3 regions of the Metapseudomonas cellulosilytica genome follow, and region 2 is predicted to be linked to each of the others. Evidence: predicted binding sites of a transcription regulator. Region 2 holds the regulator's gene; each other region holds the start of a gene.
The links. The regulator FliA, encoded in region 2, starts transcription of late flagellar genes. The targets are predictions, from matches to a motif close to CTAAAGTTTNNNNNNNNNNNGCCGNTAA.
Positions count from the first base shown of each region.

Region 1 (7,458 bases), on a different contig from region 2:
CCAGCACTTCGCCGGCTTCCTCGATGAAGACCTCCTGCAGTTCGTCGTCCACCGGCTCCTCGTCGGCGGCCGGCGGCAGGAGGCTCGGCGGCACTTCGCGGGCCGGCGGGTTGAAGGCCGGGACCGGTACGGCCATGACCTCGGCCAGGGACAGCGGACGCTCGGCGACAGGTTCGGCCGCCGGCGCTTCTTCCGGCGCAGCGGACAGCTCCACCTCGGGCAGGCCGAGTTCGGCGAGCGCGGCCTCATCCCACTCCAGAGGCGCCGGCAGGTCTTCCAGGCTCAGGGGATCCAGTTCGGCCACCGGTTCCCCGTCCGGCAGGGCGTCCAGCTCGTCGAACTCCAGGCTCGGCAACGCCTCGGCGGATGCCGGCAGGTCCAGGCCGGGGGGATCGCCCGGCAGGGCCGCTGGCAGTTCTTCCAGGTCGGCCAGGTCGAAGCTGGGCAACGGCTGGGATTCGTCGAATGCCAGGGGTGCGTCCAGGCTGAGGTCGAGCAGCTCGTCCTCCTCCGGGAGCAGCACTTCGGTTTCGCCGGGCAGGCTGTCCAGCTCGGTCAGGTCCAGGCTCGGCAGCGCGTCCTGTGCGCCCAACGCCAGGGCAGGCTCCAGTTGCGGCTTGGTGGCGGTTGCCAGTTCCAGGGGGGCATCCAGGCTGAAATCGACACCTTCGGCCAGCGGCTCGACCTCCAGTTCAGACAGGCTCCAGTTGTCGTCGGAAACCAGCAGTTCGTTGTCAACGGCCGGCCGGGGCGCGGCTTCGACTGATTCCAGCGGCGCGTCCAGGCTGAAATCGATGCTTTCGGCTGCCGACTCGACGTTCGGCTCACCCAGGCGCCAGTTGTCGTCGGCAACCAGCAAATCGCTATCGGCAAGCAGCTGTGGCGCCGCCTCGACCAGTTCCAGCGGCGCGTCCAGGCTCAGGTCGATGCTTTCGGCAGCCGGCGCGGCGTCCGGCTCACCCAGGCGCCAGTTGTCGTCGGCAACCAGCAACTCGCTATCGGCGATCCGCTGTGGCGCCGCTTCGATCAGTTCCAGCGGCGCATCCAGGCTCAGGTCGATGCTTTCGGCAGCCGGCTCGGCGACCGGATCGCCCAGGCTCCAGTTGTCGTCGGACACCAGCAACTCGTTTTCGGCGGCCGGCAGTGGCGCGGCCTCGACCGGCTGCAGCGGCGCGTCCAGGTCGAAGTCGATGCTCTCGGTGGCCAGCGCGCCTTCGGCCGGCGCTTGCGGCGCGAACGAAAATGGCAGCACCTCGGCCGGGGGCATGGCCGCTTCGGGCTCGTCTTCCGGTTCCAGGTGCTGGCTCAGCTCCGACTCCTCCGCAGCCAGCACTTCGATTTCCTGCAACGGATCGGCCAGGGGCGCCAGGGGCTCCTCCTCCTCCGGCGCATCGAGGATGGAAGGCTTTTCCTTGAGCGCGTAACCCAGGGATTCCAGGCTTTCCTCGGCCACATCGAGGATCAGGTCACCGGAAGCCGCGTGGTCCTCGGACAGGCGTTCGAGGTAGTACTCGACACTGGTGATGGCGTCGGCCAGGGTGTCCAGGCTCTGCCAGTTGGGCACCGCCTTGCGCGCCAGGAGCTGTTCCTGGATATAGCGGTTGCAGGCTTCCAGCAGGGCGGCGGCACGCGCCAGCGGAATCATCGCCAGGCCGCCACGGGCCTGGGTCAGCAGCTCCGGCACGCGGGCCAGGTGCTCGTGGTTCCACTGCGAGGCGATGAACTCGATGATCGCGTCCTTGGCCTGTTCCAGGCCGTTGCGCGCTTCCTTGATCACCAGTTGGTGGATCTGCGCCACGTCGGTGGTGGGCAGGTGGCTCTCTTCCGCTGCGCCCTCTTCCGCCGGGCCGACCATGCCGGCCAGGGTCGCCTCCACATAGAGCAACGCGCCAGCCACATCCATCAACACCGCGTCGCTGGGCTCGCGCTGGCCGAGGGACAGGCCGTGGATCACGTCGATCTGGTCGAGGATGACCTTGCGCGGCTGGCCGAAACCGAGCACCGCCAGGGTGTCGGCGATCTGTTTGAGCGGCGGCAGCAGGGAATCCAGTTCGGTGACGCCGCTGCGGTCGCTGCGCACGAAGAGGTCAAGGCTGTCCTTGACCCGCACCAGCTCTTCGCAGAGGGCGGTGACCACCGAGCGCATGGCGTCGCGGTCGGGGCCGGCGAGGCGGGCCCGCTCCTCGTCCACCACCGAGGTGTCCGGCAGGGCATCGTCGAGGCGATAGCGCTCCTTGAGCGCGCGAATGCGCGGCGACTGGGCCGGTGCCTTGGCGATGTAGAACAGCAGGTTCTTCACCAGCTCTTCCGGGGCCGCCTGGTTGAAGCCGTCGGCGCCCTGCTCCAGCAGGCGCTTGAGTTCGTGGTCCACCTCGCGCAGCAGGTTGCGCACGGTGGAACCGTTGACCACGCTGCCGTTGGCCAGGCCTTCCACCAGGCCCGAGGCAATCTGCCAGAGCGGTCCGAGCGGCGCGTCCTGACAGAGGGATTCGAGGCGGGCGAAAACCCGCGCCATGTAACCGAGGTTGGTGGCCAGGTCCTGGTTGCGGATCACTCCCACCAGGGCGGCCTGCAGCATCTGCCGCAGCTTGCGCAGCAACACCGGCAGTTCGGCGGTGCGCATGCGCGCCAGGGTGTCCCTGGACAGCGCCGGCATCACGACGGAAAGGTCCGGCGCGAACAGGCTGGTTTCCGACAGCAGGTTGTCGCCACGAGCGGCGCGCAGGTCGTTGAGCAGCGGCAGCAGCACCATCGGCAGGTCGCGGCGGGCGCTCTGGATGCGGTCGAGGTAAGGCGGCAGCTGCAGGATGGCCTGCATCAGCACTTCCAGGGCCTCGCCGCGATTGGTCGCGCGCCCCTCCATCAGGGCCTGGGCCAGACGCTCCATTTCCTCGGCGAGCAGGGCAGCGCCGTAGAACTCGACCATCTGCAACGTGCCCTGGACCTGATGGATATAGGTCAGGCAGAAACGCATGCGCGTAGGGTCCTGCGGGTTCTCGACGAAGGCCTCCAGGGCCTGCCGCGCCTGCTTCAGGGTTTCCGCGATCTCGCCCTTGACCCACTCGAGGGCGACGTAGTCGTGCCGATCAGTCATAGCCGTCTGCTATCCCTTCCGGGTGAATGCCAGAACCAGTTCATTGGGCACCGGCTCGAGGTCCGGGTGCTGCCAACCCATCACTTCGCCCACGCCCAGCACCATCAGGCCCCCCGGCGCCAGGCGCTCGGCCAGGCGATTGAGGATTTCCCGGCGGCGCCAGCGGCGGAAGTAGATCAACAGGTTCTGACAGAAAATTACGTCCATGCCGGACATTGGCGCCTTGGCCAGTTCCAGCACATTGAGCCTTGCACAGCACACCCGTGCGGCCAGGCTCGGCACTACCTTGTAACGGCCATCGTCCTGGGCCTGGAAATAGCGCTCGGCGAGCTTCGTTTCCAGCTGTTCCAGGCGCCGGGGCGCATAGCGCCCCTCGCGGGCCTTGGCCAGGGCGCTGAGGCTGATGTCGGTGCCGGTCACGCCGAAGTAGTCCGGTCGTTCAGTCCCGCGAAGTGCCTCGGCCGCCAACATGGCCAGTGAATAGGGTTCCTCGCCGCTGGAGCACCCCACGCTCCAGACTTCCAGCGGACGCTCCAGGCCGGCTTCGACGCGCCCGCGCAGATAGCCGGCGAGCAGCTCGAAGGATGCCGGGTGCCGGAAGAAGCGGGTCTCCTGCACGGTCAGGCGGTCCAGCAGGGTGGACCACTCCACCGCACCGCGCGGCCCGTCGGTCACCTGGCGGTAATAGCTGGCATAGTCCGCCACCCCCAGCTCGCGCATGCGCGCGCTCAGGTTGGTCTGGAGAAAGGAGCGGCGCTGGTCAGTGACCACCACGCCGGTGCGCTCCTCGAGCAGCTTCTGCCAGTCGTGGAACTCCGCTGTCGTCATGTCGGCCAGGGGTTTCAAGGCCCAGACGCCGCCTGGCTGCATGCTGTCGTGCCCTTGATTCATGGCCGTCGTGCCGCGGCCTCAGACCGCGGCGCCTCCCGTGGTCAGGCTATGTCCTGGGCTTCCGGCAGCTTGAAGCCGGAAACCGACTTGCGCATCTCGCTGGCCATCTTCGCCAGGTTGCCGATGCTCTTCGCGGTAGCGGTGGTACCGGCGGACGTCTGCGAGGTGATCTCCTGGATCACGTTCATGGTGTTGGAGATGTGGCCAGCCGAGGAGGCTTGCTGACGAGCGGCGTTGGAGATGTTCTGGATCAGCGCCGCCAGGGTCTTGGATACCTTCTCGATCTCCTCCAGGGCCACACCGGCGTCCTGGGCCAGGCGCGCACCGCGGACCACTTCGGAGGTGGTCTGCTCCATGGAGATCACCGCTTCGTTGGTGTCGGTCTGAATGGTCTTCACCAGCGCCTCGATCTGCTTGGTCGCGGCGGAGGAACGTTCCGCGAGGCGCTGTACCTCGTCCGCTACCACGGCGAAGCCGCGGCCCGCGTCACCGGCCATGGAGGCCTGGATCGCGGCGTTCAGGGCGAGGATGTTGGTCTGGTCGGCGATGTCGTTGATCAGGCTCACGATGTCACCGATCTCCTGGGACGATTCACCGAGGCGCTTGATCCGCTTCGAGGTGTCCTGGATCTGCTCGCGGATGTTATCCATGCCGGTGATGGTGTTGTGCACCACTTCGTTGCCCTTGTTGGCGATGGCTACGGAACGTTCCGCTACCGCCGAGGATTCGGAGGCGTTCGCCGATACCTGGTCAATGGACACGGCCATTTCGTTGATCGCGGCGGAGGCGCCGGCGATTTCCTGGGCCTGGTGCTCGGAAGCCTCGGCCAGGTGCATGGCGGTGGCCTGGGTTTCCTGGGCGGCGGCGGCCACCTGCACGGCGGTCAGGTTGATGGTTTCCACCAGTTCGCGGAGCTGGTCGATGGAGTAGTTGATGGAGTCCGCGATGGCGCCGGTGAAGTCCTCGGTCACGGTCGCGGCCACGGTCAGGTCACCGTCGGCGAGGTCGGCGATCTCGTCGAGCAGACGCAGGATCGCCGCCTGGTTGCGTTCGTTCTTCGCGGCGGTCTCGGCCAGCCGGCTGCGGGTGCTCTGCACCATGACCAGGCCGATGAGGATGATCGAGCCCAGGGCCAGCACGCCCAGCACGTAGCCGGCGAAGCTGTTCAGGTCACGGCTGGAAGCCAGGTTCTCGAAGCCGCTGGTCAGCGCGGAAGCCTTGTCCAGCAGGGTCTGGGAACCGGTGAAGATGGTGTTGGCGGACTCACGGACCTGGAAGAGTTCGGGCGAGGTCTCGAGGATCTCGTCCACCGAGCCGGAAACGAATTCGAAGAGCTCGGCGATCTCCTGCAGGCGCTCCAGGGCCTCGGTATTGGTGACCTTGGTGATCTCCATCGCCGCGTTGCCTTCGCGCATGGCGCCCAGTACGCGACCGAACAGGCTGGCGTCGCGGCCGAACATGTCGGCGGCCTGGACCGAGTCTTCGTCACCGGCCAGCACCTTGTTCACCGAACCGAGGATACGTTCGGCCAGCAGCGACTGGCGCTGGGCCACGGAAACCTGGCTGGCGGGCGCGCCGCTTTCGAGGAGGATGTCCACCACTTCCTCGTACTCGACCTGCAGCTGCGGAATGGTTTCGGCCAGGGTGGCGGCCACCTGGTGCAGGGAGAGCACGGTCTGCTCGCTGGCAAGGATGGCGTCGGCGTTCTTGCGCAGGCTGTCCCAGTCCTTCTGCACGGGGTCCATCTCGGCTTTCACGGCAGCGGGTGCGGCAGGCAGGCCGGTGGAAGCGTCGCCCTTGACGAGGAAGTTCCAGCGTTGCTCGAAGTCGTTACGCGCGTCCTTCAGCAGGGCGAAGGCCTCTGCCTTGCCCGCCGCGGCCTCGCTGGAGTTCTTGGCGATACGCTGGGAGAGCACGCGCAGCTCGCCGGCGTGGCTGATGTATTCCTTGTCGTAGTTCGCCTGGGTGTTGAGGTACGCGAAGTTCGCGAACAGCAGCACGATGGCGACGATCAGGACCACGAAGAGTCCGGCGATCAGCGACGTGCTGCGCACCCCGGAAAACAGATTGCCTGAGTTCAGTCTTTTCATTATCGGGCCCCCGCCTGGACCAACCACTTGTTCCCATGTAACGCCAAAGGGCCGGCAAAGCCGGCCCAACCTTGAAGCTGCGGCGCCGGAAACTGCGTCCCGGCAACCACCGCGGAGCGCCAGGCGCCCCGCGTCGAATCTAGACCGCCACCTCGATGAACGCCTGGTGCTGCGCCAGCGCATGCGGGCTGAACACCAGCCAGGGCTGTTCGCGATTGAACACGCCGTGGATGAAGGGCTGGATACTGGCCTCCAGCGGGGGCAGTTCCTCGCTGAAGGCATCGACCAGGAAATGCTGCATGCCGAAGACTTCGTCGACGATGAGCCCGGCGAAGATCTCCTGGTGGTCCACCACCAGTACCCGGCGCTGCTTGCGCAGGGGCGAGAGTTCGCTACCGAAGAAACCGCACAGGTCCATGATCGGCAACAGGCGGCCGCGCACGTTGGCGACGCCCTTGACCCAGGTTTTCACCCCCGGCAGCAAGGTGTAGCGCGGCTCGTGCAGCACTTCGCTGACCTCGCCCATGGGCGCCACGAACAGGCGTTCGCCCATGCGGAAACCGATGCCGCTCCAGCTCTGCACCACCTCTTGTTGCGCAGGCAGGCCCGCGGCCAACGCGCGACAGCGCTGGTCGATCGCCTGGAGGAGCTGGAAGGGGGTCTGCGAATCCGACATGACGACCGGCCTTGGCCTGTTTCTAATAATTATCGGGTCGGGGACCGGCCTGGCATCAGCCGGCCAGTACCGTGTTCAGGGTCTTGATCAGGGTGTCTTCTTCGATCGGCTTGGTCAGGTAGTCCTTGGCGCCCTGGCGCTTGCCCCAGACCTTGTCGGTTTCCTGATCCTTGGTGGTGACGATGATCACCGGGATATGGCTGGTATCGGCGTCCTTGGTCAGCTGACGGGTCGCCTGGAAGCCGTTCAGGCCCGGCATCACGATATCCATCAGCACGGCGTCCGGCTTCTCCTGTCGGGCCAGTGCCACGCCATCGGCGCCATTCTCCGCCTTGAGTACCTGGTGACCGTGCTTCTCGAGCATCGCGGTCAGCTTGTACATCTCGGTCGGCGAGTCATCAACAATCAGAATACGAGCCATGGTGTTCCCCATACGGAAAGGCTTCACCGGCCTTCAGGCCGGACTTCAGGAGGCTTGCTCCACCGGGGTGAAATCGGGGACGTGAGTCTTGATCGCGCCGAGCAGCTCTTCCTTGCTGAAGGGCTTGGTGAGGTACTGGTCGGAACCGACGATGCGACCCTTGGCCTTGTCGAACAGGCCGTCCTTGGAGGACAGCATGATCACCGGGGTGGACTTGAAAGCGCTGTTGTTCTTGATCAGGGCGCAGGTCTGATAACCGTCCAGGCGCGGCATCATGATGTCGACG
Region 1 covers NZ_JBHZGN010000004.1:252,735-260,192, reverse strand. The annotation lists gene ACFW0H_RS07295 (Hpt domain-containing protein) at 1-3,094, opposite strand, end outside; gene ACFW0H_RS07290 (protein-glutamate O-methyltransferase) at 3,104-3,964, opposite strand; gene ACFW0H_RS07285 (methyl-accepting chemotaxis protein) at 4,027-6,075, opposite strand; gene ACFW0H_RS07280 (chemotaxis protein CheW) at 6,215-6,751, opposite strand; gene pilH (twitching motility response regulator PilH) at 6,807-7,172, opposite strand; gene pilG (twitching motility response regulator PilG) at 7,218-7,458, opposite strand, start outside.
Region 1: ACFW0H_RS07285 (methyl-accepting chemotaxis protein) is a predicted target of FliA. The motif match lies at 6,124-6,151, and genes of this name have one in related genera.

Region 2 (7,458 bases):
AGCGCCTGGTCGATGGCCTCGCGGCCATTGGTGGCGGTGCCCACCACCTGGATATTGGGGTCGGAAGAAAGGATTTCCGAGACACGGCGGCGGAAGAACCCGGAATCGTCCACCACCAGAACCTTGACTGCCATATGAATGAAACTCCTTGCGGGCGGCCATTCCCGGCCGCCCGGATCAGCCACGGCGCGCGTAATGCTTGAGCATGCTCGGCACGTCGAGGATCAACGCGATACGGCCGTCGCCGGTGATGGTGGCGCCGGACATGCCCGGCGTGCCCTGGAGCATCTTGCCCAGGGGCTTGATCACCACCTCCTCCTGGCCCACCAGCTGGTCGACCACGAAGCCGATGCGCTGGGTGCCCACGGAGAGGATCACCACGTGCCCCTCGCCCTGCTCCTCCACCGCAGCGTCACGCACCAGCCAGCGCTTGAGGTAGAACAGCGGCAGCGCCTTGTCGCGGACGATCACCACCTCCTGGCCATCCACCACGTTGGTGCGCGACAGGTCGAGGTGGAAGATCTCGTTGACGTTGACCAGCGGGAAGGCGAACGCCTGGTTGCCCAGCATCACCATCAGAGTCGGCATGATCGCCAGGGTCAGCGGGACCTTGATGACGATCTTCGAGCCCGCGCCCTTCTGCGAGTACACGTTCACCGTGCCGTTGAGCTGGGAGATCTTGGTCTTCACCACGTCCATGCCGACGCCGCGGCCGGACACGTCGGAAATCTCGGTCTTGGTCGAGAAGCCCGGGGCGAAGATCAGGTTGTAGCACTCCAGTTCGGTGAGGCGCTCGGCGGCGTCCCTGTCCAGCAGCCCTTTCTCCACCGCCTTGGCGCGCAGCACGGCCGCGTCCATGCCCTTGCCGTCGTCGGTGATCATCAGCAGGATGTGGTCGCCTTCCTGTTCGGCGGAGAGCACCACCCGGCCGGTGCGCGGCTTGCCGGCGGCCTCGCGCTCCTCGGGGGATTCGATACCGTGGTCGACGGCGTTGCGCACCAGGTGCACCAGCGGGTCGGCCAGGGCCTCGACCAGGTTCTTGTCCAGGTCGGTCTCCTCGCCCACCAGCTCGAGGTTGATTTCCTTCTTCAGGTTGCGCGCCAGGTCGCGGACCAGGCGCGGGAAGCGGCCGAAGACCTTCTTGATCGGCTGCATGCGGGTCTTCATCACGGCCGTCTGCAGGTCCGCGGTGACCACATCGAGGTTGGACACCGCCTTGGCCATGGCCTCGTCGCCGCTGTTGGCGCCCAGGCGCACCAGGCGGTTACGCACCAGCACCAGTTCGCCGACCATGTTCATGATCTCGTCCAGGCGCGCGGTATCCACCCGTACCGTGGTTTCCGTTTCGTTGGCCACGGCGGGGCCGGCGGCAGCATTGCCCGAGGCCGGCGCGGCGGCCTGGCGCGGCGCCGGCTCGGCCTTGGCGGCGGGCTTGGGCGCAGCGACCGGAGCCGGGCGGCTGGCAGCCGGTGCGGCTACGGCGACCGGTTCTTCGGTGGCGCCGATGAACTTGCCCTTGCCGTGCAGTTGATCGAGGAGCGCTTCGAATTCGTCGTCGGTGATGTTGTCGCCGCTGCCGGCCGCTGGCGCGACAGGTGCGGCAGGTGCCACCGGCGCAGCGGTCGCTTCCACGGCACCACCGAACTTGCCCTTGCCGTGCAATTGGTCGAGCAGGTCCTCGAACTCGTCGTCGCTGATCTCGTCGCCCGCACCGGCAGTCGCCAGGGCGGCGGTCGATGCATGGGCAGTAGTCGATGCATGGGCGGCGACCGCGGTTGCCGGCTCCACGGCACCGGCGAACTTGCCCTTGCCGTGGAGCTGGTCGAGGAGCGCTTCGAACTCGTCGTCGGTGATTTCATCGGCCGCCACGGCAGTGGGCTCGGCGCTGCCGCCGACGTTGTCGCCCAGGGCCTCCAGCAGTTGCTCGAACTCGCTGTCGGTGATGTCCGCGGTGGCTTGCGGCGCTGCCGGCACCACGGCGATGGCAGCCGCGGGCTCGCTGCCGCCCGGCTCAGCCAGGCGCGACAACGCGGCCAGCAGCGCGGGGGTGGCGGGTGTCGGTTCGCTCCGCTCACGCACCTCGCTGAACATCTCGTTGACCGTGTCCAGGGCCTGCAGCACCACGTCCATCAGCTCGGCATCCACGCGGCGTTCGCCCTTGCGCAGGATGTCGAAGACGTTCTCGGCGATGTGGCAGCACTCCACCAGGGCATTGAGCTGGAGGAAGCCGGCACCGCCTTTCACGGTATGGAAACCACGGAAGATCGCGTTGAGCAGGTCCATGTCGTCCGGGCGGCTTTCCAGCTCGACCAGCTGCTCGGACAGTTGCTCCAGAATCTCGCCGGCCTCTACCAGGAAGTCCTGGAGGATTTCTTCATCGGCGTCGAAGCTCATTTGAGCGCTCCCTAGAAACCAAGGCTGGATAGCAGATCGTCGACGTCGTCCTGGCCGGACACCACGTCTTCCCGTTTATCGGCATGGATCTGCGGACCTTCACCCCTGGAAGGATTTTTTTGTTGTTCCAGCTCGGCGCGCAGCAGGGCGTGGTCGTGCTCGATGCCGGCGTAGCGATCCACCTGGCTGGCCATCAGCACCAGCTTGACCAGGTTGCTCTCCACCTCGGTGACCAGTTGGGTCACGCGCTTGATCACCTGGCCGGTGAGGTCCTGGTAGTCCTGGGCCAGCAGGATGTCGTTGAGCCTGGCGGACAACGTATCGCTGTCGCGCTGGCTGCGCGCGAGGAACTGCTCGATGCGCCGGGCCAGCTCGCGGAAACCGTCCGCGCCGATTTCCCGGCGCATGAAGCGGCCCCACTCCTCGCCCAGCTGCCGGGCCTCGTCGCCCAGCCCGCCCAGCAAGGGCGCGCTCTCTTCCACCAGGTCCATGGTGCGGTTGGCGGCCTTCTCGGTCATCTGCACCACATAGCCCAGGCGGTCGGTCGCGTCGGCGATCTGCGACATTTCCTGGGCGTGGGGCAGGTGCGGGTCGATCTGGAAATTGACGATGGCGTTATGCAGTTCGCGTGTGAGCTTGCCGACTTCCTGGTAGAGGCCGCGATCACGGACGTGATTGAGTTCGTGGATGAGTTGCACGGCGTCGGTGAAGTTGCCTCTTTCCAGGCTTTCCACCAGTTCCCGCGCACGGACTTTCAGGGTCGACTCGAAGTCTCCCAGCAGGGTTTCGTTCTGCTCCATGGTGCCCTCGCGGCTGGCATCAGCCGTTGACCCGCTCGAAGATCTTCTCGATTTTTTCTTTCAGCACCTGGGCAGTGAAAGGCTTGACCACATAGCCGTTCACACCGGCCTGGGCCGCCTCGATGATCTGGTCGCGCTTGGCTTCGGCGGTCACCATCAGGACCGGCAGGTGCTTCAGGCGCTCGTCGGCACGGACGGTGCGCAGCAGGTCGATCCCGGTCATGCCGGGCATGTTCCAGTCGGTCACGAGGAAGTCGAAATTGCCGCTGTGCAGCATCGGCAGCGCCGTGGTGCCGTCGTCGGCTTCGGCGGTATTGGTGAAACCCAAGTCGCGCAAGAGGTTCTTGATGATGCGTCTCATCGTCGAGAAATCGTCAACGATGAGGATTTTCATATTCTTGTCCAAGTCGACCTCCGTACAGTCTCAAACGCCCCTCTTGCCGGGTGCGCCGTTCAAATCTGGAAGCGGTGTGCCATTCAGCGCGCGCGCCATTCGCCGAGCCGCGCACGCAGGCGTGCGGCGCACTGGCTATGCAATTGGCTGACTCGCGATTCGCTGACCCCCAGCACTTCACCGATTTCCTTCAGGTTCAATTCTTCGTCGTAGTACAGCGCCAGCACCAGGCGCTCGCGCTCCGGCAGGTTCGCGATGGCGTCGGCCAGCGCGGCCTGGAAGCGCTCTTCTTCCAGCTCGTTGGAGGGCGAAAGTTGGGTGACTCCGGCGTCCTCGTGCACCCCGCCATGCTCGCCGTCCTGCAACAGGTCGTCGAAGCTGAACAGGCGGCTGCCCAAGGTGTCGCTCAGGATGCCGTAGTAGTCTTCGAGACTCAATCCAAGTTCGGCAGCAACCTCCTGATCTTTAGCGTCGCGACCGGTACGCGCTTCGATGACGCGGATCGCATCGCTCACCATGCGGGTGTTGCGGTGCACCGAACGCGGTGCCCAGTCGCCCTTGCGCACCTCGTCGAGCATGGCGCCGCGGATGCGGATGCCGGCATAGGTTTCGAAGCTGGCGCCCTTGCCGCCGTCGTATTTCTTCGAGGCTTCGAGCAAGCCGATCATCCCGGACTGCATCAGGTCTTCCACCTGCACGCTGGCCGGCAGACGCGCCAGCAAGTGGTAGGCGATGCGCTTGACCAGGGGGGCATAGCGCTCGATCAGCTGATGCTGCGAGTCCCTTGCCTGAGCCTTGCCGTACATGCGCAGTCCGGATGCGGGTGTCATACGGGGTTTTCCGCGGACGGCTGCTTGACCAGCCGCTCGACGAAGAACTCCAGGTGGCCCCGCGGATTGGCCGGCAGCGGCCAGCTGTCGACCTTCTGCGCGATGGCCTTGAAGGCCAGCGAGCACTTCGAGCGCGGGAAGGCTTCATACACCGCACGCTGCTTCTGCACCGCCTTGCGCACCGACTCGTCGTAGGGCACGGCGCCAACGTATTGCAGCGCGACGTCGAGGAAGCGGTCGGTGACCTTGGTCAGCTTGGCGAAGAGGTTGCGTCCTTCCTGGGGGCTGTGGGCCATGTTGGCCAGGACGCGGAAGCGGCTCATGCCGTAGTCGCGGTTCAGCAGCTTGATCAACGCGTAGGCGTCGGTGATGGAGGTCGGCTCGTCGCAGACCACCACTATCACTTCCTGGGCCGCGCGGACGAAGCTGACCACCGAATCGCCGATGCCGGCGGCGGTGTCGATCACCAGCACATCGAGGTTGTCGCTGATCTCGCTGAATGCCTGGATCAGGCCGGCGTGCTGCATGGGCGAAAGCTGCACCATGCTCTGGGTGCCGGAAGCGGCCGGGACGATGCGGATGCCCCCCGGCCCCTGCAACAGCACGTCGCGCAGGTCGCATTCGCCATTGATCACATCGGCCAGGGTGCGTTTGGCGGTGAGGCCGAGCAGGACATCGACGTTGGCGAGTCCCAGGTCGGCGTCCAGCAACATGACGCGGCGACCGAGATCGGCCAGCGCCAGGGAAAGATTCACCGACACATTGGTCTTGCCGACGCCACCCTTGCCGCCGGTCACCGCGATCACCTGTACGGGATGCATACTTCCCATTTCAAATACCTTGTCTCAGATCGACTGGGCCACTTGGCTGTCTGGTGCCGCCCAATCCAGGGCGGCGCAATGAATTCATCAACCCGCGCGACGCGCCGGATTCTGGTAGAGACCGGCGAACAGCTCGGCCATGGCGTCCTCGCTCGGGTCTTCCGGCGCCTGGAGGCTGACCGCACGGCTTACCAGCTGGTGGCTGCGGGGAACTTGCAGATCATCCGGAATTCGCGGCCCGTCGGCCAGATAGGCTACCGGGAGATGCTGGCCGATAGCCAGCCCCAGAACCTCGCCCAGGCTGGCCGCTTCGTCCGCCTTGGTAATGATGCAGCCGACCAGGCCGCAACGCTTGTAACTGTGATAGGCCGCCTTGAGCACCTGGCTCTGGCTGGTGGCGGCCATCACCAGGTAATTCTTCGCATTGATGGTCCGGCTGGCCAGGGCTTCGAGCTGCATGGCCAGGGCCGGATCATTGGCCGGCAGGCCGGCGGTGTCGACCAGTACCACGCGCTTGCGCGCCAGTGGCGCAAGCGCCTGGGTCAGGGACTGGCCCGGGTCCACCAGGGTCACCGGCACATTGAGGATGCGGCCGAGGGTCTTGAGCTGTTCCTGGGCGCCGATGCGGAAGCTGTCCATGCTCACCAGGGCGACGCTCTGGGCGCCGTATTTGAGCACGTAGCGGGCGGCCAGCTTGGCCAGGGTGGTGGTCTTGCCCATGCCGGCCGGGCCGACCAGGGCGATCACCCCGCCCTCTTCCAGCGGTTCCTGCGCGGGCGTGCGGATGGCTTGGGCCAAGTGCGCCAGCAGCATGCGCCAGGCCTGGCGCGGCTCGCCGACGCTGGCCACCTTGTCCAGCAGGGCGCGGCCGAGGTCGGCCGGCAGCCCCATGCGCTGCAGGCGGCGCCAGAGGCTGGCCTGCTGCGGACGGCGGCTCTGCATCTGGCCCCAGGCGATGGAACCCAGCTGCACTTCGATCAGTTCACGCAGGCCGCTCAGCTCGAAACGCATGGCATCGAGGGCAGCCTGGTCCACATGGGCGGGCCGCGGCGCGCTGACCGGCTCCACCGGGCGGGCGACCGGACGCGGGCGGCTCAGGGCGGCGGCCAGGGCGGACTCCGGCAGTTCCGACTCGATGGCGGTCAGCGGCTCACCGGCGAACAATTGACGGTCCTTGCCGGCATCTGCCTGGGCGCGGGTGGTCAGCTCGGCCTGGGCTTCGGCGATGCGCGCCTGGGTCTTGCGCAGCTCGGATTCGAGGGCCGGGTTGGGTTTGCTCGGCGCCGGGGCCGGCAGCGGGTAGTCCAGCGCGGCGGTCAGCTCGACACCGCCTGCCACCCGGCGGGTGCCGATGATGGCGGCATCCGCGCCCAGTTCATCACGCACCAGCTTCATGGCTTGACGCATATCGGCGGCGAAGAAGCGTTTGACCTGCATGGCCCTTGACCTCGGTTAGTTCTGCCCCACAGTCGCGACTATGGTGACCTGCTTGTTGTCCGGTATTTCCTGGTAGGCCAGTACGTGCATGGTCGGCACGGCGAGCCTTGCGAAGCGCGACATCATCGCCCGGATCGGCCCGGCCACCAGCAGGATCGCCTGCTTGCCGAGCATTTCCTGGCGCTGCGCCGCCTCCACCAGGGAACGTTGCAGCTTCTCGGCCATGCCGGGTTCGAGGAGAACGCCATCATCCGAACCCTGTCCGGCCTTCTGCATGCTATTGAGCAATATCTGTTCCAACCTGGGCTCCAGGGTGATCACAGGCAGCTCCGGCTCTAGTCCCACAATGCTTTGCACGATGGCGCGGGCCAGCGCCACACGGACCGCCGCCACCAGCGCGGCGGGATCTTGACTCTTGGGCGCCAGGTTGGCGATGGCTTCGGCAATGGTGCGGATGTCGCGCACCGGCACCTGCTCCTGCAGCAGCGCCTGGAGAACCCTGAGCAGGGTGGACAGCGAGACCATGCCCGGCACCAGCTCCTCGGCCAGGCGCGGCGAGCTCTTGGCCAGCAGCTGCATGAGCTGCTGGACTTCCTCGTGGCCGAGCAGCTCGTGGGCGTGCTTGTGCAGGACCTGGTTGAGGTGGGTGGCGACCACGGTACTGGCATCCACCACCGTGTAGCCGAGGGACTGGGCCTGGTCGCGCTGGCTGGCGTCGATCCAGACCGCTTCCAGGCCGAACGCCGGATCCTTGGCGGCCACCCCGTTGAGGGTGCCGAACA
Region 2 covers NZ_JBHZGN010000006.1:74,593-82,050, reverse strand. The annotation lists gene ACFW0H_RS09540 (protein-glutamate methylesterase/protein-glutamine glutaminase) at 1-134, opposite strand, end outside; gene ACFW0H_RS09535 (chemotaxis protein CheA) at 178-2,394, opposite strand; gene ACFW0H_RS09530 (protein phosphatase CheZ) at 2,406-3,194, opposite strand; gene ACFW0H_RS09525 (chemotaxis response regulator CheY) at 3,214-3,588, opposite strand; gene fliA (RNA polymerase sigma factor FliA) at 3,672-4,418, opposite strand; gene fleN (flagellar synthesis regulator FleN) at 4,415-5,248, opposite strand; gene flhF (flagellar biosynthesis protein FlhF) at 5,327-6,676, opposite strand; gene flhA (flagellar biosynthesis protein FlhA) at 6,692-7,458, opposite strand, start outside.

Region 3 (7,458 bases), on a different contig from region 2:
AGCGAACATTGTGGGCGCTGCTCGGCCTGCCTGGATATCTGCCCGACCGCCGCTTTCGTCTCCCCCTATCAGCTGGATGCGCGGCGCTGCATCTCCTACCTGACCATCGAGTACAAGGGCAGCATTCCTGAAGAGCTGCGGCCGCTGATCGGCAACCGCGTGTTCGGATGTGACGACTGCCAGATGGTCTGCCCCTGGAACCGCTTCGCCCGCGCAACGGGTGAAGGCGACTTCCATCCGCGCCACGGCCTGGACAACGCCGAGCTGGCCGAACTGTTCCGCTGGAGCGAAGAGGAGTTCCTCAGCCGCACCGAAGGCTCGCCCCTGCGCCGGGCCGGCTACGAGCGCTGGCTGCGCAACCTGGCAATCGGCCTGGGCAATGCGCCGTCGACCATCCCGGTGCTGGAGGCCCTGCGCCTGCGCCGCGAGCACCCATCGGCGCTGGTGCGCGAGCATGTGCAGTGGGCGCTTGCCCGCCACGGGGCAAGCGCGGGCTGATTCAAACCTTGATGAAGTGCTCACGATAGTGCCGCAGCTCGGCGATGGAATCGCGGATATCGTCCATGGCCAGGTGGCTGCTGCTCTTCTTCACCCCGTCGCGCACCGCCGGCGCCCAGCGCGCGGCCAGTTCCTTGAGGGTGGAGACATCCAGGTTGCGGTAGTGGAAGTAGGCTTCCAGCTGCGGCATCTGGCGATAGAGGAAGCGGCGGTCCTGGCAGATGCTGTTGCCGCAGATCGGCGACTTGCCCTTGGGCACCCACTGTTCGAGGAACGCCAGGGTCTGCGCCTCGGCCTCGGCAGTACCGATGCGGCTCTCGCGCACCCGCTGGGTCAGGCCGCTCTGGCCGTGCTGCCGGGTATTCCACTCGTCCATGCCGGCGAGCACCTCGTCGCTCTGATGGATGGCGATGACCGGCCCCTCGGCGAGCACGTTGAGTTCGCTGTCGGTGACGATGGTGGCCATCTCGATGATGACGTCCGTGTCCGGGTTCAGGCCGGTCATTTCCAGGTCGATCCAGATCAGGTTCAAGGCATTCTGCATGTCGTGTCTCCAGGGCGGGGCACGCATTCTAGCTTAGAGCCTGCTGCTGCGGGCTGCGTGCTAAACTCGCGCGGTTTTTTCCAAGCGGACCCAACATGGCCAAACGCCAACTGACCCGCCGGCAGAGCTGGCGCATCGAGAAGATCCAGGAAGAGCGCGCGGCGCGCGCGGCCAAGCGGGAATCCCGCGCCCTCGATGAACTCGAAGGCGGCGACCTCGGCCCCGAGCAGACCGGCCTGGTGATCGCCCACTTCGGCGTCCAGGTCGAGGTGGAGGCTCTGGACGGCGAGCACGCCGGCGAGGTGATGCGCTGCCACTTGCGCGCCAACCTGCCGCCACTGGTCACTGGCGACCGCGTGGTCTGGCGTGCCGGCAACCAGGGCAGCGGCGTGATCGTCGCCCAGCTACCGCGCAGCTCGGAGCTGTGCCGCCCGGACATGCGCGGGGTGCTCAAGCCGGTGGCGGCCAACGTCGACCAGATCGTCATCGTCTTCGCGCCCCTGCCCGAACCCCATGCCAACCTGATCGACCGCTACCTGGTGGCCGCCGAGCACGCCGGCATCCACCCGCTGCTGCTGTTGAACAAGGCCGACCTGGTGGACGACCAGAACAGCGCCGTGCTCGACGATTTGCTCGGCATCTACCGCCAGCTGGGCTACCCCTTGCTGGAAGTCTCGGCGCGCCAGGGCGGTGGCATGGAGGACCTGATGGCGCGGCTCGACGGACACATCAGCGTGTTCGTCGGCCAGTCCGGGGTGGGCAAGTCGTCCCTGGTCAACAGCCTGCTGCCGGGCGTCGACACCCGGGTCGGCGCCCTTTCCGAACTCACCGGCAAGGGCACCCACACCACCACCACGGCGCGGCTGTTCCACTTTCCCGGCGGCGGCGAGCTGATCGACTCCCCCGGCATTCGCGAATTCGGCCTGGGCCATGTCAGCCGCGACGACGTCGAGGCGGGCTTCATCGAATTCAACGAACTGCTCGGCACCTGCCGCTTCCGCGACTGCAAGCACGACCGCGAGCCTGGCTGCGCGCTGCTCAAGGCCCTGGAAGACGGCCGCGTGCACCCGCAGCGCATGGCCAGCTACCGGCATATCCTCGCCAGCCTGCCGCAGGACGAGTATTGAAGAAGGCAGGGGACGACTCCACCTAGGGTGCGCTGCGCGCACCGGAAACTCTGCGCGGAGTTGCTGGTGCGCGCGGCGCACCCTACCCCCATGGAACAGAAAGGCCACGCATTGCGTGGCCTTTTTATTGACGCTGGGGGTACTGCCCCTTGGGTTCGTCCATCTTCAGCACCCCGTCTTCGAAGATGTTGAGCTTCTGCCGCAGCTCACGCGGTTGCGCGGGAGCCGACGACGCGCCTGCGGGAGCCTGGGGCGCGGCAGCAGGCGCCGGCGACTGGGGCTGCTCGGGAGCGGCGGGCTTGTCGCCCTCGCCCTGCTCGCCTTCGATGGCGCGCTGGGCCTTCTTGGTCAGGACGATAATGTCGATACGGCGGTTGACCGGGTTGAAGGGGTCGTTGCGATCGAACAGGGCCGACGAGGCATAGCCCACCACCCGCGCCACCTGTTGTTCCGGATAACCACCGGCGATCAGGGCGCGGCGCGCAGAGTTGGCACGCCCGGCGGACAACTCCCAGTTGCCGAATTCACCGTCGCCAGCGTAGGGCTTGGCGTCGGTATGGCCGCTGATGCTGATCTTGTTCGGCACTGCCTTGATGGTCTCGGCGAGGATCAGCAGGATGTCCTCGAAATAGGGCTGCAGGCGTGCGCTGCCGAGGTCGAACATGGGCCGGTTGGCAGCGTCCATGATCTGGATGCGCAGGCCGTCCTGGGTGATCTCGAAGAGGATCTGGTCCTTGAACTTGCGCAGCTCGGGGTTCTCTTCGACCTTGTTCTGCAGCTCCTGCAACAGCAGTTCCAGGCGTTCCCGCTCGATCTGTTCGGCCAGGGTTTCCACCTGGCTGGCGTCCACCTGCTGGTTGTCCGACGTATCCACCGCCGCCTCCTGGGAGTCGGGGGCATCCTTCAATTCCGGATTGAGGGTGCGGTCGGGCGCCGGCGTCGGCGTGCCGCCGAGGTCGATGACGTAGGGGCTGGCGCTTTCGGTGAAACCGATGGGGTCCTTGAAGTAGCCGGAGATGGCCTTCTTCTGCTCCGGCGTGGCCGATGACATCAGCCAGAGCACCAGGAAAAACGCCATCATCGCCGTGGCGAAGTCCGCGAAGGCGATCTTCCAGGCGCCACCGTGATGGCCAGCGGCGTAGCGCTTGACGCGCTTGACGATGATCGGCTGGTTGTTCTCCATGGTTCAGCCTTCAGCTGCCGCGTACGGCCTGCTCCAGTTCGCTGAAGCTCGGGCGGTGCGCCGGGAACAGCGTCTTGCGGCCGAACTCCACCGCCAGGGACGGCGGCATCCCGGACGCCGATGCCACCAGGCAGGCCTTGATGGCCTCGAACACGTTCAGCTCCTCGCGGGCATCGTGCTCCAGGGAAACCGCCAGGGGGCCGAAGAAGCCATAGGCCGCGAGGATACCGAGGAATGTCCCCACCAGCGCCGCGCCCACGTGCTGGCCCAGGGCAGCCTGTTCGGCCTCGCCGAGCATGGCCATGGTGACCACGATGCCCAGCACCGCGGCGACGATGCCGAAGCCCGGCAGTCCGTCAGCGATGCGGTTGACCGCGTGGGACGGGTGTTCCAGCTCTTCCTTCAGGCTGGCCAGCTCCATGTCGAACAGGCCTTCCAACTCGTGGGGAGCCATGTTGCCGGAGGACATGATGCGCAGGTAGTCGCAGATATAGGCGGTCATCCGCTCGTCCTTGAGGATCGAGGGGTACTTGCTGAAGATCGGGCTGGCGGCGGCGTCCTCGATATCGGCCTCGATGGCCATCATCCCTTCCCGGCGGCTCTTGTTGAGGATCTCGTAGAGCAGGCGCAGCACGTCCAGGTAGAAACCGTGGTTGAAGCGCGTGCCGAACATCTTCAGCGACTTCTTGAACACGACCATCGTGGTGCTGCCGGGGTTGGCCTGGAGGAAGGCCCCCAGCGCGGCACCGCCGATGATCATGACTTCGAAAGGCTGGATCAGCGCGGCGAGTTTGCCGTGCGAGAGGAGGTATCCGCCGAGCACGCTGGCGAATACGACGATGATGCCGAGGATTTTTGCCATAGGAGGAAGATTGGGGAGTCAGTAGAAAGGGTTATGAAAGAGCCCCTTCTAATTATCGGAAAATATGCGCCAGACTATAGCCTGTTAAGGCGAAAAGCCAGATTGGCGGCCCCTCTATGTCAACCGCAAAGCCCATGCCACGTAGCCTCGACGGCTGGATCAAGCACCTCGATGGGGTGCGCCTGCCCGTGCCCGCCACCGCCCATGAGCGGGTCCGTCGCGCCCTGGGCGACAGCCGCCGCTCTCTGCGCGAGATCGCCGACCTGACCCAGGACAGCCCCGCCCTCGCCCTCAGCCTGCTGCGGGAGGCCAACGCTGCCGGCAACCTGTTGAGCAGCCCGGCGGACAGCCTGGAAGTCGCCCTAAGCCGCCTGGGCCTGAAGCGCGCGGAAATCCTGCTCAATCGCCTGCCCGCCGTCGCCGAACACGAGATTCCCCACGCCCTGCGCCAGTTGCAGCTGATCGGCCAGCACGCCGCCCAGCAGGCCAATGGCCTGTTCGCCGTCCGCCTGGCGCGTCTCTGGCAGGAAATCCACTGGTGCAGCCTGCTGTTCCTTTCGCCACTCTGGCCGCTGCTGGCCAGTCACCCGGAGTTGTTCGCGATCTGGGAGAAACGCGTCCTGGGCGAAGGCGAGCCGGTCGCCAAAGTGGAACGCGAGCTGCTCGGCGTACCCCTGCTGCGGCTTTGCCAGGCGCTGGCGGAACACTGGAAGCTGCCCGACTGGATCATCCAGGGCTACCGCCTGCTGAACGATGACCGCCGCCTCCTGGTCAAGGCCCTGCACATCGCCCGCGACAACGAACATCCGCTGCACCAGCAGCAGCGACTGGACGCCAACCCGAGCCTGAGCCGCTGGCTGACCCAGCCGGGCAACACGGTCCTGCTGGCCAATGGCCTGGCGATTTCCGCCCACGCGGGCTGGAGCGGCGGTCACAGCCTGCGCTGGCAACGCCTGGCCGGCCTGTTCATGAAAGTGCCGCTGGACGAACTGCAGCAACTGGTGCACCAGCAGGCCGCACAGAGCGGACGCCTGCATGCCCGGGGCGACCTCTGGCACCCGGCGCAGGCGCTGCTCTGGCCCTGGAGCCAGCATCGCCTGCGCCGCGAGCCTGTCGCCGCACCGGCGCCCACTTCCGCAGCCCTGGAAGACTGGCGCCGCCACTGCGCCGAATTGATCCGCGCCCCCAGTCCTTTCGCCAATGTGGTGCAGCTCAGCGCCTGCGCTCGCGACGCGCTGCAGAGCGGCGGCATGCGTCGGGTACTGCTGTTGCTGGCTGACCGCGATCACAGCCGCCTGCTCGCCCAGCAACAGGCCGGCCTGCCCAGGGAGGCCAACGGGCTGCAACTCGATCCCACGCAGAGCCAGGTGCTGCGCCGCCTGCTCAGCCAGCCCGCGCAATTGCGCCTGGGCCCGGACAACATGGCGCAGTTCTCGGCCCTGCTGCCGGGCCAGCTGAAGAGCCTGTTCCCGGGCGACCACCTATTGCTGCGCTCCCTGGCCGTGAATGGCCGCGTGGCCATGCTGGTGGTTGCCGACCAGGATGGGGCCCCCTTCGCCGACCTCAGCCTGCGCGCCTTCGCCAAGACCGCCCAGTGCATCGAGCGAGCCCTCGCCAGCTTCGCCAGACGCGGCCGCTAGGCGCTACAATCCGCCACTTTGCCCATCAATGAATGGAGGCTTCCATGTCCGCCTTCTCCAACCTGCCGCTGGTGATCGAACCGGCTGACCTGGCACCCCTGCTGGGTAATGACGAGCTGATCCTGGTCGATCTCACCAGCGCCGCCCGCTACGCCGCCGGCCATGTTCCGGGTGCCCGCTTCGTCGATCCGAAGCGCACCCAACTCGGCCAGCCACCGGCGCCGGGCCTGCTGCCGGCCAAGGCCGACCTGGAAGCACTGTTCGGTGAGCTCGGCCACCGCAGCGATGCCACCTACGTGGTCTACGACGATGAAGGCGGCGGCTGGGCCGGACGCTTCATCTGGCTGCTGGATGTGATCGGCCACCACCGTTACCACTACCTGAACGGCGGCCTGCATGCCTGGCTGGCCGAAGGCCGGGAAACCAGCGACGCCGTGCCCGCCCCAGTCGGCGGCCCGCTCAGCCTGACCTTGCACGACGAGCCCACCGCCACCCGCGAATACCTGCAGGGCCGCCTCGGCGCCGCCGACCTGGCGATCTGGGACGCCCGTGGCCCCGGCGAGTACAACGGCACCAAGGTACTGGCCGCCAAGGGCGGGCATATACCCGGCGCGGTCAACTTCGAATGGACCGCCGGCATGGACCCGGCCCGTGCCCTGCGCATCCGCACCGACATGGCCGAGATACTCCAGTCCCTGGGCATCACCCCGGACAAGGAAATCGTCACCCACTGCCAGACCCACCACCGCTCGGGCTTCACCTACCTGGTCGCCAAGGCCCTCGGCTATCCGCGGGTGAAAGGCTACGCCGGCTCCTGGTCCGAGTGGGGCAATCATCCGGACACCCCCGTAGAACTCTGAGAGCCTGCTCACGATCAGCTGCGCGTCGGAATAACTGCGTTGAAAATTGCTTCGGAATGCTCATTTACAACACGTAAACTCCGCTTCCTCAGCCACTTTCGCCTTGTTCTTCTCTAGCTCGCGAGATCGTGAACAGACTCTGAGGCACAACCGCCAAGGAAACCCAATGAAAGAACGCCTTTTCCTCATCGGCCAGTACCTGCTGCCCCATAACCTGGTTTCCCGCGTGGCCGGCTGCATCGCCGAATGCCGCGCACGCTGGTTCAAGAACGCCTTCACCGCCTGGTTCGCCAAGCGCTACCAGGTGGACATGAGCGAAGCGCTGGTCGAGGACCTCACCGCCTACGAGCACTTCAACGCCTTCTTCACCCGCGCCCTGAAGCCCGGTGCGCGGCCGCTGGACCAGACGCCTGGCGCGATTCTCTGCCCGGCCGACGGCGCCATCAGCCAGCTCGGCCCGATCGAGCACGGCCGCTGCTTCCAGGCCAAGGGACACAGCTTCAGCGTACTGGAGCTGCTGGGGGGCGACGCCGAGCGCGCCGCGCCCTTCATGGGCGGCGAGTTCGCCACCGTCTACCTCTCGCCCAAGGACTACCACCGCGTGCATGCGCCCCTGGGCGGCACCCTGCGGGAAATGGTCTACGTACCCGGTCGCCTGTTCTCGGTGAATCAGAGCACCGCGGAGAACGTCCCCGAGCTTTTCGCCCGCAATGAGCGGGTGGTGTGCATCTTCGACACCGAGCG
Region 3 covers NZ_JBHZGN010000005.1:174,167-181,624, reverse strand. The annotation lists gene queG (tRNA epoxyqueuosine(34) reductase QueG) at 1-498, shown strand, start outside; gene orn (oligoribonuclease) at 500-1,042, opposite strand; gene rsgA (small ribosomal subunit biogenesis GTPase RsgA) at 1,138-2,169, shown strand; gene motB (flagellar motor protein MotB) at 2,294-3,352, opposite strand; gene motA (flagellar motor stator protein MotA) at 3,363-4,214, opposite strand; gene ACFW0H_RS08405 (HDOD domain-containing protein) at 4,331-5,854, shown strand; gene rhdA (thiosulfate sulfurtransferase) at 5,899-6,714, shown strand; gene asd (archaetidylserine decarboxylase) at 6,881-7,458, shown strand, end outside.
Region 3: motA (flagellar motor stator protein MotA) is a predicted target of FliA. The motif match lies at 4,267-4,294, and genes of this name have one in related genera.